DNA from 2 places in the Tatumella sp. JGM94 genome. Region 1 is predicted to be linked to the other one. Evidence: predicted binding sites of a transcription regulator. Region 1 holds the regulator's gene; the other holds the start of a gene.
What was found. Region 1 encodes Fur, which represses iron uptake genes when iron is present. Its sites were predicted from a motif close to ATAATAATGAGAACNACTATCAA; they were not measured.
Positions count from the first base shown of each region.

Region 2: JK216_RS08365 (isochorismate synthase) is a predicted target of Fur. The motif match lies at 2,995-3,017, and genes of this name have one in related genera.

Region 1 is NZ_JAERJN010000006.1:9,322-16,879, forward strand. It holds gene glnS (glutamine--tRNA ligase) at 1-1,526, shown strand, start outside; gene JK216_RS05840 (OprD family outer membrane porin) at 1,900-3,246, shown strand; gene chiQ (ChiQ/YbfN family lipoprotein) at 3,267-3,464, shown strand; gene JK216_RS05850 (family 20 glycosylhydrolase) at 3,496-6,156, shown strand; gene fur (ferric iron uptake transcriptional regulator) at 6,267-6,713, opposite strand; gene fldA (flavodoxin FldA) at 7,039-7,558, opposite strand, start outside.
Region 2 is NZ_JAERJN010000009.1:58,285-65,842, forward strand. It holds gene fepG (iron-enterobactin ABC transporter permease) at 1-782, opposite strand, end outside; gene fepD (Fe(3+)-siderophore ABC transporter permease) at 827-1,819, opposite strand; gene fepB (Fe2+-enterobactin ABC transporter substrate-binding protein) at 1,920-2,846, opposite strand; gene JK216_RS08365 (isochorismate synthase) at 3,044-4,225, shown strand; gene JK216_RS08370 ((2,3-dihydroxybenzoyl)adenylate synthase) at 4,237-5,835, shown strand; gene JK216_RS08375 (isochorismatase) at 5,865-6,716, shown strand; gene dhbA (2,3-dihydro-2,3-dihydroxybenzoate dehydrogenase) at 6,713-7,471, shown strand; gene JK216_RS08385 (hotdog fold thioesterase) at 7,476-7,558, shown strand, end outside.

The sequences.
Region 1 (7,558 bases):
TCTGCCTGAACTTTGGTATTGCACAGGACTATCAGGGGCAATGTAATTTACGCTTTGATGACACCAACCCGGTCAAAGAAGACGTGGAGTTTGTCGAGTCGATTAAACGTGATGTGCAATGGCTGGGATATCAGTGGGATGGTCAGATCCACTATTCTTCAGACTATTTTGAACAGTTGTATCAGTACGCGATGGAACTGATTCAGAAAGGCCTGGCTTACGTGGATGAGCTTTCTCCGGAACAAATCCGTGAATACCGTGGTTCACTGACATCAGCGGGTAAAAACAGTCCTTACCGTGACCGCAGCCCGGCAGAAAACCAGGCATTATTTGAGAAAATGCGCAACGGTGAGTTTGCTGAGGGGAGGGCCTGCCTGCGCGCTAAAATCGATATGGCATCCAGTTTTATGGTCATGCGTGACCCGGTGCTGTACCGGATTAAATTTGCTGAGCATCACCAGACCGGTAATGCATGGTGCATTTATCCGATGTATGACTTTACTCACTGTATTTCCGATGCGCTGGAAGGGATTACCCATTCACTCTGTACTCTGGAGTTCCAGGATAACCGCCGGTTGTATGACTGGGTACTGGACAATATTTCGATTGAAAGTCACCCGCGTCAGTACGAATTTTCCCGCCTGAATCTCGAATATGCGGTGATGTCGAAACGTAAACTGACACAGCTGGTGGCCGAAAATATTGTGGAAGGCTGGGACGACCCGCGCATGCTGACTGTTTCAGGCCTGCGTCGTCGGGGTTACACCGCGGCTTCTGTACGTGAGTTTTGCCGTCGTATCGGGGTAACCAAACAGGACAATATTGTTGAAATGGCCTCGCTGGAGTCCTGTATTCGTGATGATTTAAATGAAAATGCACCGCGGGCGATGGCGGTCCTTGACCCGGTTCGTGTCGTGTTGGAAAACCTGGCGGAAGGTCACACGGAAGTGTTATCGATGCCTAATCATCCGAACCGCCCGGAGATGGGAAGCCGTGAAGTGGTGTTTAGCCGTGAGGTTTGGATTGACCGTGCTGATTTCCGTGAAGAAGCCAACAAACATTATAAACGTCTGGTGACAGGTAAAGAGGTTCGTCTGCGCAATGCCTATGTGATAAAAGCTGAGCGGGTGGAAAAAGACGAGGCGGGTAATATCACGACTATTTATTGCCAGTGCGATACGGAGACGCTGAGCAAAGATCCTGCCGACGGACGTAAAGTTAAAGGTGTGATCCACTGGGTATCGGTAACCGCCGGTGTGCCTGCTGAATTCCGTTTGTATGATCGCCTGTTCAGTGTCGCTAATCCCGGAGCAGAAGACGATTTCCTGTCAACGATTAACCCTGAATCGCTGGAAATTCGCCATGGCTATGCGGAACAGAGCCTGCAAAATGCAGTCGCTTCTTTCTCGTATCAGTTTGAGCGGGAAGGTTATTTCTGTGCTGATACTGTGTATTCCTGTCCTGAAAAGCTGGTTTTTAACCGCACCGTCGGACTTCGGGATACCTGGGCTAAAGCCGGTTCCTGAATCGGCTGACTGAAATAACGGGAAAAACGCCACGTTTGTGGCGTTTTTTTTTGGATTGAAATAACCTATTATTATTTTAACGCTCTTACCATTATTGCTTATTTCCGATAATTATATCTTCCTGATTTTTATTATTTTTAACATTTATTCTTTTTGTGAACTTTATCATGCATTTGATATTTCACGCGGAAATAGCTTGATAATTCGCGTCACGAAAAATATTCTGAAGCCGATGAATAACGTTGTGCAGGGAAGATATGCTGTTATCACTGTAATTATTTAATCATTTTACTGTTGAATATTACTATCGGGAAGGATCCGCGATATGTCTGAGTATACCCGTAACTATAAAGTATTAACTCTGTCGTTACTGATGACAGGCAGTTATTTCGTTTTATCACCGGAGGTGAATGGGGCAGGTTTTATTGATGACAGTCAGCTGAATGGTAATGTTTATTATTGGCAGCGGGAGAGAGACCGTAAGGATATTGCTTCTGGAAAATATAAAACAAATCTTGCGCATGGTACATGGAACGGTAATCTGGACTTCTCTTCGGGTTATGCGGCGGATATCATCGGTATTGATGTTGCAGCCTTCACTGCGATAGAAATGACGGAGTCCGGTGACAGCAGCCATCCGAACGAAATTGCTTTTTCATCGAGTAATAAAGCCTATTCTGAAGACTGGAGCGGTGATAAAAGCGGGATTAGTTTATATAAAGCCGCATTAAAAATGAAATACGGTCCCTTTAAATTACGTGCCGGATATATTCAGCCAGAAGGCCAGACATTACTGGCACCACACTGGAGTCTGTTACCGGGTACCTATCAGGGCGCAGAGGCTGAAGCTGCTTTCGATTATGCAGACTACGGAGCTCTCAAATTTTCTTATATGTGGACCAACCGCTATAAGTCACCGTGGCATATCGAAATGGACCGTTTTTACAAAAATGATCGCCGTTCCAGAGTCGCATACCTGCACTCACTGGGGGCTAAGTATGATTTCAAAAATGGTTTGTTACTGGAAGCCGCTTATGGTGAAGCCAGAAATTATATCAGTCAGTATTTTTTGAAAACCAGCTATAGCGTTGACCTTGCCGGTTCGCCGTTACACAGCAGTTATCAGTTTTATGGTTCCCGGAATAAATCTCAGCAACAAGGGGCGAACCAGGTGTATGACGGAATGGCGTGGCTACAGGCTGTAACCTTTGGTTATCGTGTCGGTCAGGTCGATTTACGTCTGGAAGCCACCAGTGTAAAAGCCGCAGGCAGGCAGGGATATTTTCTGCAACGCATGACCCAGACCTATTCCTCGTCTAATGGCCGGCTGGATGTGTGGTGGGATAACCGTTCTGACTTTAACGCCAACGGTGAAAAAGCAGTATTCCTTAGTGCGATGTATGACCTCAGCCGCTGGCAACTTCCGGGCTGGGCGGTAGGCGCATCGGTTGCTTATGGCTGGAATGCGAAGCCGTCCTCTGTCAATGAGGCTGCAGATAGCTGGTATTTCTCCGGGAATAAAATAAAGGAATCCTCCTGGAGTCTGGATGGGATTTATACCGTACAGCAGGGGCGTGCTAAAGGAACATTATTTAAATTGCACTTTACACAATACAGCAATCACTCTGATATACCCAGCTATTCCGGGGGTTACGGAAATATGTTTCAGGATGAGCGTGATGTGAAATTTATCATGATGGTACCTTTTAATATTATTTAATTCCCGTAAAAGGACGGATTATGAAGTATTTACTGTACTTTTTTATCGTATCTGGCCTGGCCGGGTGTCAGGCATCAATAAAAAAACCACTTAATAATAATATGGAAACTGTCAGTCCGCGTGATTATCAGGCCTGTATTAATACCCTGAAAAGCGGTGATGATGAAGACTCTGTTATTCGTTGCCAGCGTATTACTAATGAAATAAGAAAAAATTAATTAAATTAACATAATGAATTAAGGACGACTCATGAAATATACCCGAAAACATGTGTTAGCCGGTATAGTCAGTGCTTTGCTGTTATGCAGTACGGCTACCGCCAGTCAGATGACTATCGATAAAATAAGTCAGTTTGGTGTGAAGTTTTCAGTACAGGATAATCTGGCCGCGACCAATGGTATTGACTGTGCCGCCCTGGGCGGCGACTGGGGATCCTGTTACCGTGCCTCTATCACACTGACTAATCCCGGAGAAGCGCTGAATGACAAAGACTGGGCCATTTATTTCTCCAGTATTCGACAGATTCTGTCCGTCGGGAATGATCAGTTTAAAATCACGCATCTGGTGGGGGATTTACACAAGATAGAACCCACGGATAAATTTCGTGGCTTTCCGGCCAGGCAGTCAGTGGTTTTGCCATTGATCAATGAATACTGGCAGGTTTCTGTCAGTGATGTATTGCCGCGCTGGTATGTCACTTCTGGCGGAGCAACCCCGAAGGTGATCCGTGTCACGGATACTGAAGATCTGCAGCAGATCACCGACATCCCGTCGGGCCAGTGGCGTCGCAGCCCGACCGATGCCAATATCCTGATGACTGCAGAAAATCGTTACCTGAAAAATAAGTCTGTCCGGTTAATCAGCCGCCAGCAACTGCGTGGTCAGATTATCCCCACCCCGCAACAAGTGGATATACGGCAGGGAAATGTCAGCCTGAAACAAGGGGTTGTACTTAGTCTCGGGGCATTACCGACAGACAGTGCGCAGGTGATTCACCGGGCATTTGAAGCGGCGGGGGTCCGGACCGGTGAAGGGTATCCGGTGAGCACCCGCATTGTCCCCGCTGATTTTACCGGTGAGGCAATAAAACAAGGGGCATACCGGCTGGATGTTTCGGCAGATAAAACCGTGATTACCGGTTACGATCCGCAAGGCGTATTTTATGGCCTTCAGTCATTATTGCAATTAATCCCGCCGCAGGGTGACCCGCTGATACCGGAAATTCGCATACAGGATGCGCCGCGCTTTGCTTATCGTGGAATATTTATTGATGTCGCCAGGAACTTTCATTCTAAAGCCGCGATCCTGCGGACTCTGGCTCAAATGTCTGCCTATAAACTCAATACTCTGCATCTGCATCTGAGTGACGATGAAGGCTGGCGACTGGAAATCCCCGGTTTACCTGAGCTGACGCAGGTCGGGGCCAGCCGTTGCCATGACCTCAGTGAAACCCGCTGTTTGCTACCGCAACTCGGCTCCGGCCCGGATACCGGTACCAATGGCAGCGGATTCTTCAGCCGTGAAGATTACCTGGAAATACTGAGATATGCGAAAGCCAGACAAATAACGGTGATCCCTGAAATCGATATGCCAGCCCATGCCCGGGCGGCAGTGATTTCGATGGAAGCCCGTTATAAAAAACTGATGGCGGAAGGTAAAACCAGAGAGGCGAATGAATATCGTCTTCAGGATGCCGGGGATAACTCGCAGGTGACCACAGTACAGTTTTATGATCGTACCAGTTTTGTTAATCCCTGCCTGCCTTCTTCGCGGCGTTTTACTGATAAAGTCATGTCGGAAATTATCAGTATGCATAAAGACGCCGGGCAACCGTTACAGCGCTGGCATTTCGGGGGGGATGAAGCCAAAAATATCTATCTCGGGGCCGGATATACGGATAAGACTAATCCTGAACCGGGTAAAGGTCAGCGGGATATGCGGTTGCAGGATCATCCGTGGCAGAAATCAGCAAGTTGCAATAAATTACTGCAATCCGGTGCCGTTGCGGATCTCACCCATTTACCTGGCTGGTTTGCATTGCAGGTCAGCCAGCTGGCCAAATCTCACGGGCTGAAGGGTATTCAGGCCTGGCAGGACGGACTGAAAGAAATCAGTGATAACCGTCAGTTTAGTACCAGAGATAATCTGGTGAATTTCTGGGATACCCTCTATTGGGGGGGCGTCAGTTCAGTCAATGACTGGGCGAATAAAGGTTATCGGGTGATTGTATCTAATCCTGATTATCTTTATCTGGATATGCCCTATGAAGTGAATCCTCAGGAACCCGGCTATTACTGGGCAACCCGTTTCACTGATGAGCGGAAGATCTTCAGTTTCGCGCCGGATAACCTGCCACAAAATGCAGAAACATCTACGGACCGTGATGGTAACAGCTTTGCGGCCAATTCTGCCGGTCACTGGCCGGGGGCTTATGGTATGTCAGCACAGGTCTGGAGTGAAATAGTGCGTACCGATCAGCAGATGGAGTACCGGTTATATCCACGGTTATTTTCCGTGGCAGAGCGGGCCTGGCATAAAGCTGACTGGGAATTACCGTATAAACAGGACCAGTATTTTGAAAAAGGGAAAACACAGCATGTCGATCAGCAACGGCTGGATAATGACTGGCAGCGCTTTGCTAATCTTTTGGGGCAGTCAGCCCTGATACGGCTGGATACGGCCGGTATAAATTACCGTATACCTGTGCCCGGCGCGGTGATCATCAACGGCACTCTGCAGGCTAACACTGCTTTACCCGGGGTCGCTATTGAATATTCCGTCGATGGTGGTCAGCAATGGCTACCGTATAACAGTCTGAAAGCTCCTGCGGTGGCCGGTAACGTACTGGTCAGATCCGTCAGCCCTGACGGTAAACGCTTTAGTCCTTCAGTAGCTCCGGTGGCCGGATAACAGAGGGAAGGGCAGATAAAAAAACCCGCAATTTGCGGGTTTTTTATCTGTAAGACTATGACGGTAAACATCCGTCATCAGATAACAGTTACAACCTGAACAGGGCCGGGTTATTTATCGTTATGTAATGAATCATCTTCGCGGCAGTCACCTTCTGTACAGTGACCATACAGATAAAGACTATGGTTAGTTAGCTTAATACCAAACCGGGTTGCGATTTCACGCTGGCGTTGTTCAATTGACTCATCACTGAACTCAATCACTCTGCCGCAATCCAGGCAGATCAGGTGGTCATGATGTTGCTGCTGAGTCAATTCAAAAACTGACTTACCGCCTTCGAAGTTGTGACGGGTAACGATGCCCGCATCATCAAACTGGTTAAGCACACGGTAAACGGTGGCCAGACCAATTTCTTCACCCATATCGATCAGGCGTTTATACAAGTCTTCCGCACTGACATGGTGGCATTCTGGTTCCTGAAGCACTTCCAGAATTTTCAGTCTTGGAAGGGTAACTTTCAGGCCAGCCTTCTTCAATGCGGAGTTGTTGTCAGTCATGCAGTTTATGTCCTGTTACTTTTGAAAAATGACTTTGGCAAGAAGCCCTGAAGTTTGTTAGATAATGACCTTATAATTGTTAGTCCATTATAGGACTGATACACCAAAATTGAAACTACAGACCTGAAAACAACGCACCAATAACACTTCAATAAAGTGTTTTACTGTGCTCAGGTCCGGTGCATCAACTCTGTCAGGGTCTGACCCTGACATCTCTTATAAGCCGGGCGCTGCCGAAAAGAAGAGTGCGGGTTCTTCTGGTCATGTTAGTCGTTCCCGCAAGTGTCTGAAGTAAACAGTATCACAACTGATACTAAAACCCCTATTAAGCTTCGAGGATTTCTTTCAGCTGCAGTTCGTCCGAAATCTGGTTTACCCACTGGCTGACACGCTCAGCAGTCAGCTCTGGCTGACGATCTTCGTCAATCGCCAGTCCGAGGAAGTGGTTGTCATCGGCAAGGCCTTTGGATGCTTCAAAATGGTAACCGGCAGTCGGCCAGTGGCCGACAATCACCGCGCCTTTTGGCTCGATAATGTCACGCAGGGTACCCAGTGCATCACAGAAATATTCGGCGTAGTCTTCCTGATCACCGCAACCAAACAGCGCAACCAGCTTACCGTTAAAATCAATTTCTTCGAGGGTCGGGAAGAAGTCATCCCAGTCGCATTGTGCTTCGCCATAGTACCAGGTCGGGATGCCCAGCAGCAGAATATCGAAAGCTTCCAAATCTTCTTTGGTACTCTTAGCGATATCGTGCACTTCAGCAACGTCTTTACCCAATTGTTTCTGGATCATTTTCGCGATGTTTTCTGTGTTGCCGGTATCGCTGCCAAAAAAGATGCCT
Region 2 (7,558 bases), on a different contig from region 1:
GTCAGCCGGGAGTGTCCGTTACGGCATAAGCGGCTGGCAATTTGCGGGGCCACCAGCGCGATAAAAGAAACCGGACCAATCAGCGCCGTCGATACCGCGGTCAGTATGACTCCCGTCAGCATTAACAGCATCCTGCTGCGCTCAACCGGAACCCCCAGCGCAGCTGCCATATCATCCCCCATCTCCAGTAAACGCATACGTCTGGCCAGTAATCCGGTCGCGACACTGGCCAGTAACAGGATCAGGGCAACCGGTGGCAGGCTGTGCCAGCTGATGCCATTCAGTGAACCGGCACTCCATAATCCGGCGGATAATGCCGTATCCAGTGAAGCTGAAGTGATAAGCCAGCTATTCAGAGACATCAGTAAGGCACGGACACCAATGCCGACAATAATCAGCCGGAAAGTATCCACTCCCCGCCGCCAGGAGAATATATAGACCAAAACTGCCGTGATCAGTCCGCCAGCCAGCGCCGCCAGCGCCAGAACAGCAGGCTGTCCCGGTAAAAATACCATCACCAGCAAGACGGCCGAAAATGCGCCGGTGTTAAACCCCAGAACATCCGGACTGCCAAGCGGATTACGTAACAGTGACTGAAATATTGCACCGCTGAGAGCCAGTGCGGCACCGGTCAACAGTGCAGTCACTACCCGCGGTAATCGCCAGTCCATCACTATCATCGTAACAGCCCGTGGTGCACTGCCATTCAGTACTTGCCAAAGCTGGCTACTGCTCAGTACCAGAGTGCCGCGGCTCAGGGACAGCACACTGACAGCAATCATAACGGCCAGTAAACAGAGTAATACTGTCAGGGTCCGGCCAGCCATCAGAGACCTCCCGCGGGCTGACGACGGATCAGAAAGATCAATACCGGCGCGCCGATAAATGCTGTCACAATCGACACCCGCAGTTCTCCGGCAGCCATAAACCGCCCGGCGATATCGGCTGACAGCAACAGACAAGGTGTCAGGAACAGCGTGACCGGTAACAAACGGCGGTGATCGGCACCTGCCAGTAAGCGGCCCAGATGAGGCGCAATCAGGCCGACGAAGGCTATCGGCCCGGTCAGTGCCGTGGCTGAACCGGCCAGCAGAGCCACCGCCAGCAGACCACTCAGCTGGGTACCCAGCACCCGGGTGCCGAGAGTGGTTGCCATATCTCCCCCCATACTGAGATTATTCAGGGATTTACTAAGTAATAAGGCCAGTAATACAGCCACAACAATGGCCGGGGTAACAACGGCCAGAGAAGAGAACTGACGGATATCCAGCGAGCCACTGAGCCAGAAACGCAGATGATCATAGATATCAGGATTCATCAGTGAGAACCCGTTAGTGATGCCTTCCAGTACCGCTGCCAGGGCAACCCCGGCCAGAGTCAGCCGGACCGGATTAACACGGCCGCCAGCCGCCGCCCCTGTCAGGGCGACGATCAGTAAGGCAAACACTGCACCGCCAAAGGCAAAGCCAAGCCAGGCCTGCGGGGTATCAGCCCCGGTCAGGGCAATACCCAGAACAATGGCAAAAGACGCACCGGAGTTAATACCAAGCAGACCGGGGTCGGCCAGCGGGTTACGGGTCAGCGTTTGCATCAGTACCCCGGCCACCCCCAGCGAAATACCGGCGGCAATTCCGGCCAGAGTCCGGGGGAGTCTTGCAAAACGGATAATCGTACAGTCCTGAGAGCTACAGGGGCCTGACGATACCAGCGCCTGCCAGCTTTCCGTCACCGGGATCAGCTTCGCCCCGGCCATCAGACTCAGGGTGGTCAGCAAAATAAACAACAGTAACAGCAATATCAGCAAATACGGTTGGCGCATCACTCTCAGAACCTTCATCGCACTAAAATACTCGCTGCCCGCAGGAAATGAATATACCGTCAGCAACAGAGAAATACCGGCTGTCCCCGGTTACGGGGGCTTAATCTGCAAAGAGTTTTTGCAGGGTCGTCAGCAGATGGCTGGCACTATAATAATCCAGTCGGAAATTGTCAGCCCCCATCCCATAGACGTTTTTATTGCTGACCGCTTCTGTCTGTGAGAGAAACGGGTCACTGAGCACTGAAGGAACCGTGCTGTCAGTACTGGCGAATAACAGCCAGCTTTTACCGTCCAGCCCCGTGGCCAGGTTTTCCCCTGATAACTGAATAATATCTTTACGCTGCCCCATACTAACGTTACCGGTGACAGAGGATGGCGGTATCGCCAGGCTAAATCCAAGTTGTTCCAGCAGTTTTCCCTGGGCTGACTCACGGGTCCACAGATTGACTTCACGTCCGCCGCCATTCCACACCATGGCAGAGACTGGCTGTGGTGGCAGGCGTAACCCGGGTTTTAATGCTTTTTCCCGCTGATCAAATTCTGCAACTTTCTGTGCTGCCTGAGCCTCATGACCGGTCGCCTGCCCCAGCACAGTCACCAGTTGCTGCCAGCTTTTATCGTCATAATTCACTACCAGCACAGGGGCAATCGCCGATAACTGGCTGACCATGCGCAGAGCACTGTCATTTCCTGTCGCACTGACCAGAATCAGATCCGGTGCTTCACTGGCAATACTTTCGATATTGGGCTCACCGATATATAAGGGTTTAACCTTCCGCTGCCGGGCAATATCTCCCCATTGGCGGAAAAAACCCTGAGCATCGGTAAAACGACTGCCCGGGGCCCCGGCACCACTCCCGACTACCGGAGCATCAATCGCCAGCAGTGATCCGGTCAGAGTCACGCTGGTGGAGACAATACGCTCAGGTGGCTGCTGAAGAGTGACTGTGCCGTTTTCAGCCTTGATTTGTCTCGGCCAGCCATCCATCGCGCTGACCTGTATGCTTAAAGGCAGTAAAAGCACCATTAACCATCTTCTGTAACCTGACCATACTGTTTTCATTGCTTAGCCCCGGGGTTGACTGATTGAGATTGTCGTATTTCCTGCGGATTTTCACCTGTAAAGGACGATTTCATTGACACATTATAAGGATCCGGTTAGGTTACACGAAACAATACAAATGATAATCATTATTAGATATTTTATCATTCCAGGACTCGATTATGGTAGAAAAGGAACAGGTTGAAAATCCCTGTTTTGAGGAATTTCCCTCCTTACAAGGCCGTTTTCTGTTTACCTCAGGCTGGAAAAGCCTGATTACCCGGGGTTGCTTCCGGCGTTTGTCTGGCCCGTTATCCGCCACCTCCTCCGCACCGTCTCTTATCGCACAACAGCTGGATACGGCGTTCAGGGATGCCCGGGCCGCCGGGATTACGCGACCGGTGGTTGTCGGGGCTATCCCCTTTGATACCCGCCAGCCTTCAGAATTGTATATTCCGCAACAAAGTACATTCTTCCATCGTCGACAGCTTAACGCTGTGACTGAGACCACGCCACGGGGCGGGATTGAAGCATTACCTGCCCGTCAGATACCGGAAAAAAGCGTATTTACAGCAATGGTCGCCTCAGCAGTCCGGGCCATGGCACGCGGTGAACTGGATAAAGTCGTTCTGTCACGGTTACTGACGACCCGCTGCCAGCAGCCACCGGATCTGCAGCTTCTGATGTCACAGATTGTGCAGCAAAACCCGGATAATTATCACTTCCATGTCCCCCTGTCTTCGGGCGCAGCGTTACTGGGTGCCAGTCCGGAATTGTTGCTCAGAAAAGCAGGCACTGACTTCTGGTCCTGCCCGCTGGCCGGGTCAGCACGCCGTTATCCGGAGGCTGCCGCAGATCAGCAGTCAGGCCAGACGCTGATGAATTCAGAAAAGGACCGCCATGAACACCGGCTGGTCACCGATGCGATGCGCAATACGCTGCAACCGGTAAGCGAGACACTGTCGGTACCCTCGGTACCGGAACTGGTGACCACCGGAACATTATGGCATCTGGCGACCCGGATCCACGGAACCGTCAGCCACCGGCAGCAAAATGCGCTTGAACTGGCGGCATTGCTGCACCCGACCCCAGCCCTGAGTGGTTTCCCCCATACTCAGGCACTGACATTAATCCGGCAGCTGGAACCTTTTGACCGCCAGTTATTTGGCGGGATGGTGGGCTGGTGCGATGACCAGGGAAATGGTGAATGGGCCGTCACTATCCGCTGTGCAACGGTAGACAAGCAGGACATCACCCTGTTTGCCGGGGCAGGCATTGTACCGGCTTCAGTGCCGGAGGCTGAATGGCAGGAAACCGGCGTTAAACTGACAACAATGCTGAAAGCTTTCGGGCTTGACCAATAAAGGTAACTCCCATGACTATCCCTTATACCCGCTGGCCCGACGCGCTGGCCAGCCGTTACCGCAGTAAAGGGTACTGGCTGGATCGGCCACTCAGTGATATCTCAGACCGCCAGCAGAATAATGATGCTATCGCCATCATTGATAATGACAGCCGCCTGAGCTACCGCCAGCTGGCACTTTACAGTTCGCGTCTGGCAGCAAAACTGCAACAGGCCGGACTCAGGAAAGGTGATACCGCTTTAGTACAGCTGGGTAATAACTGCGAGTTTTACCTGGTATTTTTTGCGCTCCTGAAACTGGGCGTGGCTCCGGTCAATGCCCTGTACAGCCATCAGCGCAGTGAATTACTGTCTTACGCCGGACAGATTTCCCCGGCACTGTTAATCGCTGACCGCCGGCATGGTCTGTTTGCTGATGACCAGTTTATACAACAGGTTCCGTCACTGAAAACCGTGGTCATGCACCATGCTCTCACCGGTGATAACTGTCTGACGGACTGGCTGACCACCCCCGGCGAGCATTTTGTTGCTGATCCCACTGCGGCAGATGAAGTCGCTTTTTTCCAGTTATCCGGCGGCAGTACCGGTACACCGAAACTGATCCCGCGTACCCATAATGACTACTACTACAGTATCCGTGCCAGCAACGATATCTGTGCCGTCGACGCGGATACCCGCTACCTGTGCGCCCTGCCCGCTGCACATAATTACCCGATGAGTTCTCCGGGCTGTCTGGGGGTATTTTATGCCGGTGGTTTCGTGGTAATGGCATCTGACCCCAGTGCCACACAATGCTTTCCGCTGATAGAGAAACATCAGATCACCATGACCGCGCTGGTTCCTCCGGCGGTCAGTCTGTGGCTGCAATCGATCAGTGATCAGGGAAATGCCCGGCAGCTTCGCTGTTTAAAAGTGTTACAGGTCGGCGGGGCGCGGCTCAGTGAATCTCTGGCACGACGGATAATTTCTGATATCGGCTGCCAGCTGCAACAGGTATTTGGCATGGCCGAAGGGCTGGTGAACTATACACGGCTCGACGATCCCGAAGAGGTTATTGTTTCGACCCAGGGACGACCAATGTCTGAAGATGACGAGGTGCGGGTGGCTGATGAGAACGGCAGGCTGTTACCGCCGGGGACTACCGGCCGCCTGCTGACACGCGGGCCTTATACATTCCGCGGCTATTTCAATAACCCGGCTCACAATGCGACCTGCTTTGATGCCGAAGGCTTTTACTGTTCCGGCGACCTGATTGAGATCACCGCAGAAGGAAACATCAAAGTTCAGGGACGGGAAAAAGATCAGATTAACCGCGGAGGTGAGAAGATCGCAGCCGAAGAGATAGAGAATCTGCTGCAACGTCACCCGGAGATTATTCATGCTGCTCTGGTATCAATGAATGATGAACTGATGGGAGAGAAAAGTTGCGCATTTATTGTCGCGACTCAACCGGTTAAACCGGCACATTTACGTCGTCATCTGCGTGAACAGGGTATCGCCGAATTTAAACTGCCTGACCGGATAGTACAGCAGGACACACTGCCCTTAACCCATGTCGGGAAAGTGGATAAAAAAGCCCTGCGTGAATGGCTGAACCAGCAGCCCAAATAACCCAATGACGACCGGACAATGGAGTTACCATGAGTATCCCTAAACTTGAATCCTATGCTCTGCCTGCCGCAGATGAACTTCCCGACAATAAAGTACAGTGGGTATTTGAACCCGCACGGGCAGCATTGTTAATCCATGATATGCAGAACTATTTCCTGAATTTCTGGGCCAGTGACAGCCCGTTAATTCATCAGGTAGTGGACAATATTGCCCGTTTACGTGCCCAATGCTATGCCCTCGGGATCCCGGTGTTTTATACCGCGCAACCAGATCAGCAAAGTGATGAAGATCGCGCGTTGCTGAATGATATGTGGGGACCCGGCTTAAACCGTCATCCTGAACAACAGCAAGTTACTGATGCACTGACCCCTGGCGAACACGACAAGGTGCTGACCAAATGGCGGTACAGCGCTTTCCACCGTGCAGATCTTGAACAGCAACTGAAAAATGCCGGGCGGGATCAGCTGATAATTACCGGGGTATATGCCCATATTGGCTGCCTGACGACAGCAACAGATGCCTTTATGCGTAATATAAAACCCTTTATGGTAGCCGATGCACTGGCGGACTTCAGCCGGGAAGAACATCTGATGGCGCTGAAATATACTGCCGGCCGCTGCGGAAAAGTGGTTACCTGTAATGAGCTTATTTTATTGCCGGAAAGTAAAGCCGCCTTACGGGCTATGGTGTTACCTTTACTTGAGGATGACGATCAGCCGGAAGATGATGAGAACCTGACAGACTACGGCCTGGACTCCGTGAGAGTTATGGCACTGGCTGCACGCTGGCGAATGGCACGCCCGGAGATTGATTTTGTGGCTCTGGCCAGAAATGCATCTATTGATGGCTGGTGGAGATTACTGGCAGGAGAACAGCAATGAGCCACTCACCGGAATTTCAGGGGAAACAGGTCTGGGTAACCGGTGCGGGCCAGGGGATTGGTTATCATACCGCGCTGGCTTTTCACCAGGCTGGTGCCACGGTGACGGCTTTTGATATTAAATTTGATCAGCACAACTACCCGTTTACCTGCCAGCTACTGAACGTCGCCGATCCGATACAGGTCAGACAAACCTGCCAGGCATTACTTCATCAACAGCCACAACTGGATATATTGATCAACGCTGCCGGGATCCTGCGGACCGGTGCAACAGATGAGATTTCGTTTGAAAACTGGCAACAGTGTCTCAGCGTTAATGCCGGCGGCGCATTTAACCTGTTTCAGCAGACATTACCTGTATTCCGCAAACAACAGCGGGGCGCGATAGTCACAGTAGCCTCTAATTCTGCCCATGCGCCGCGGCTGGGGATGTCCGCTTATGGAGCATCTAAAGCGGCATTACGCAGTTTATGTCTGACGGTGGGTCTGGAAATGGCACCTTATGGCGTGCGCTGTAATATCGTCTCTCCGGGTTCAACTGACACAGAAATGCAGCGCAGTCTGTGGAAAACGCCACAGGCCGAGCAGCAGACTATTGATGGCTTTCCGGAGCAGTTTAAGCTGGGGATCCCATTGAAGAAGATCGCCCGGCCACAGGAAATAGCCGATACGATTCTGTTCCTGGCCTCCGATAAGGCCAGTCATGTGGTATTACAGGATATCGTCGTCGATGGCGGAGCCACCCTGGGGGCCTGAGAATATGTCACGGTTCTGGAAGCGGATAATGACTCCGGATGAACTGAACGCCCTCGGACAACAGTGTCTGGTCAGCCACTTAGGGAT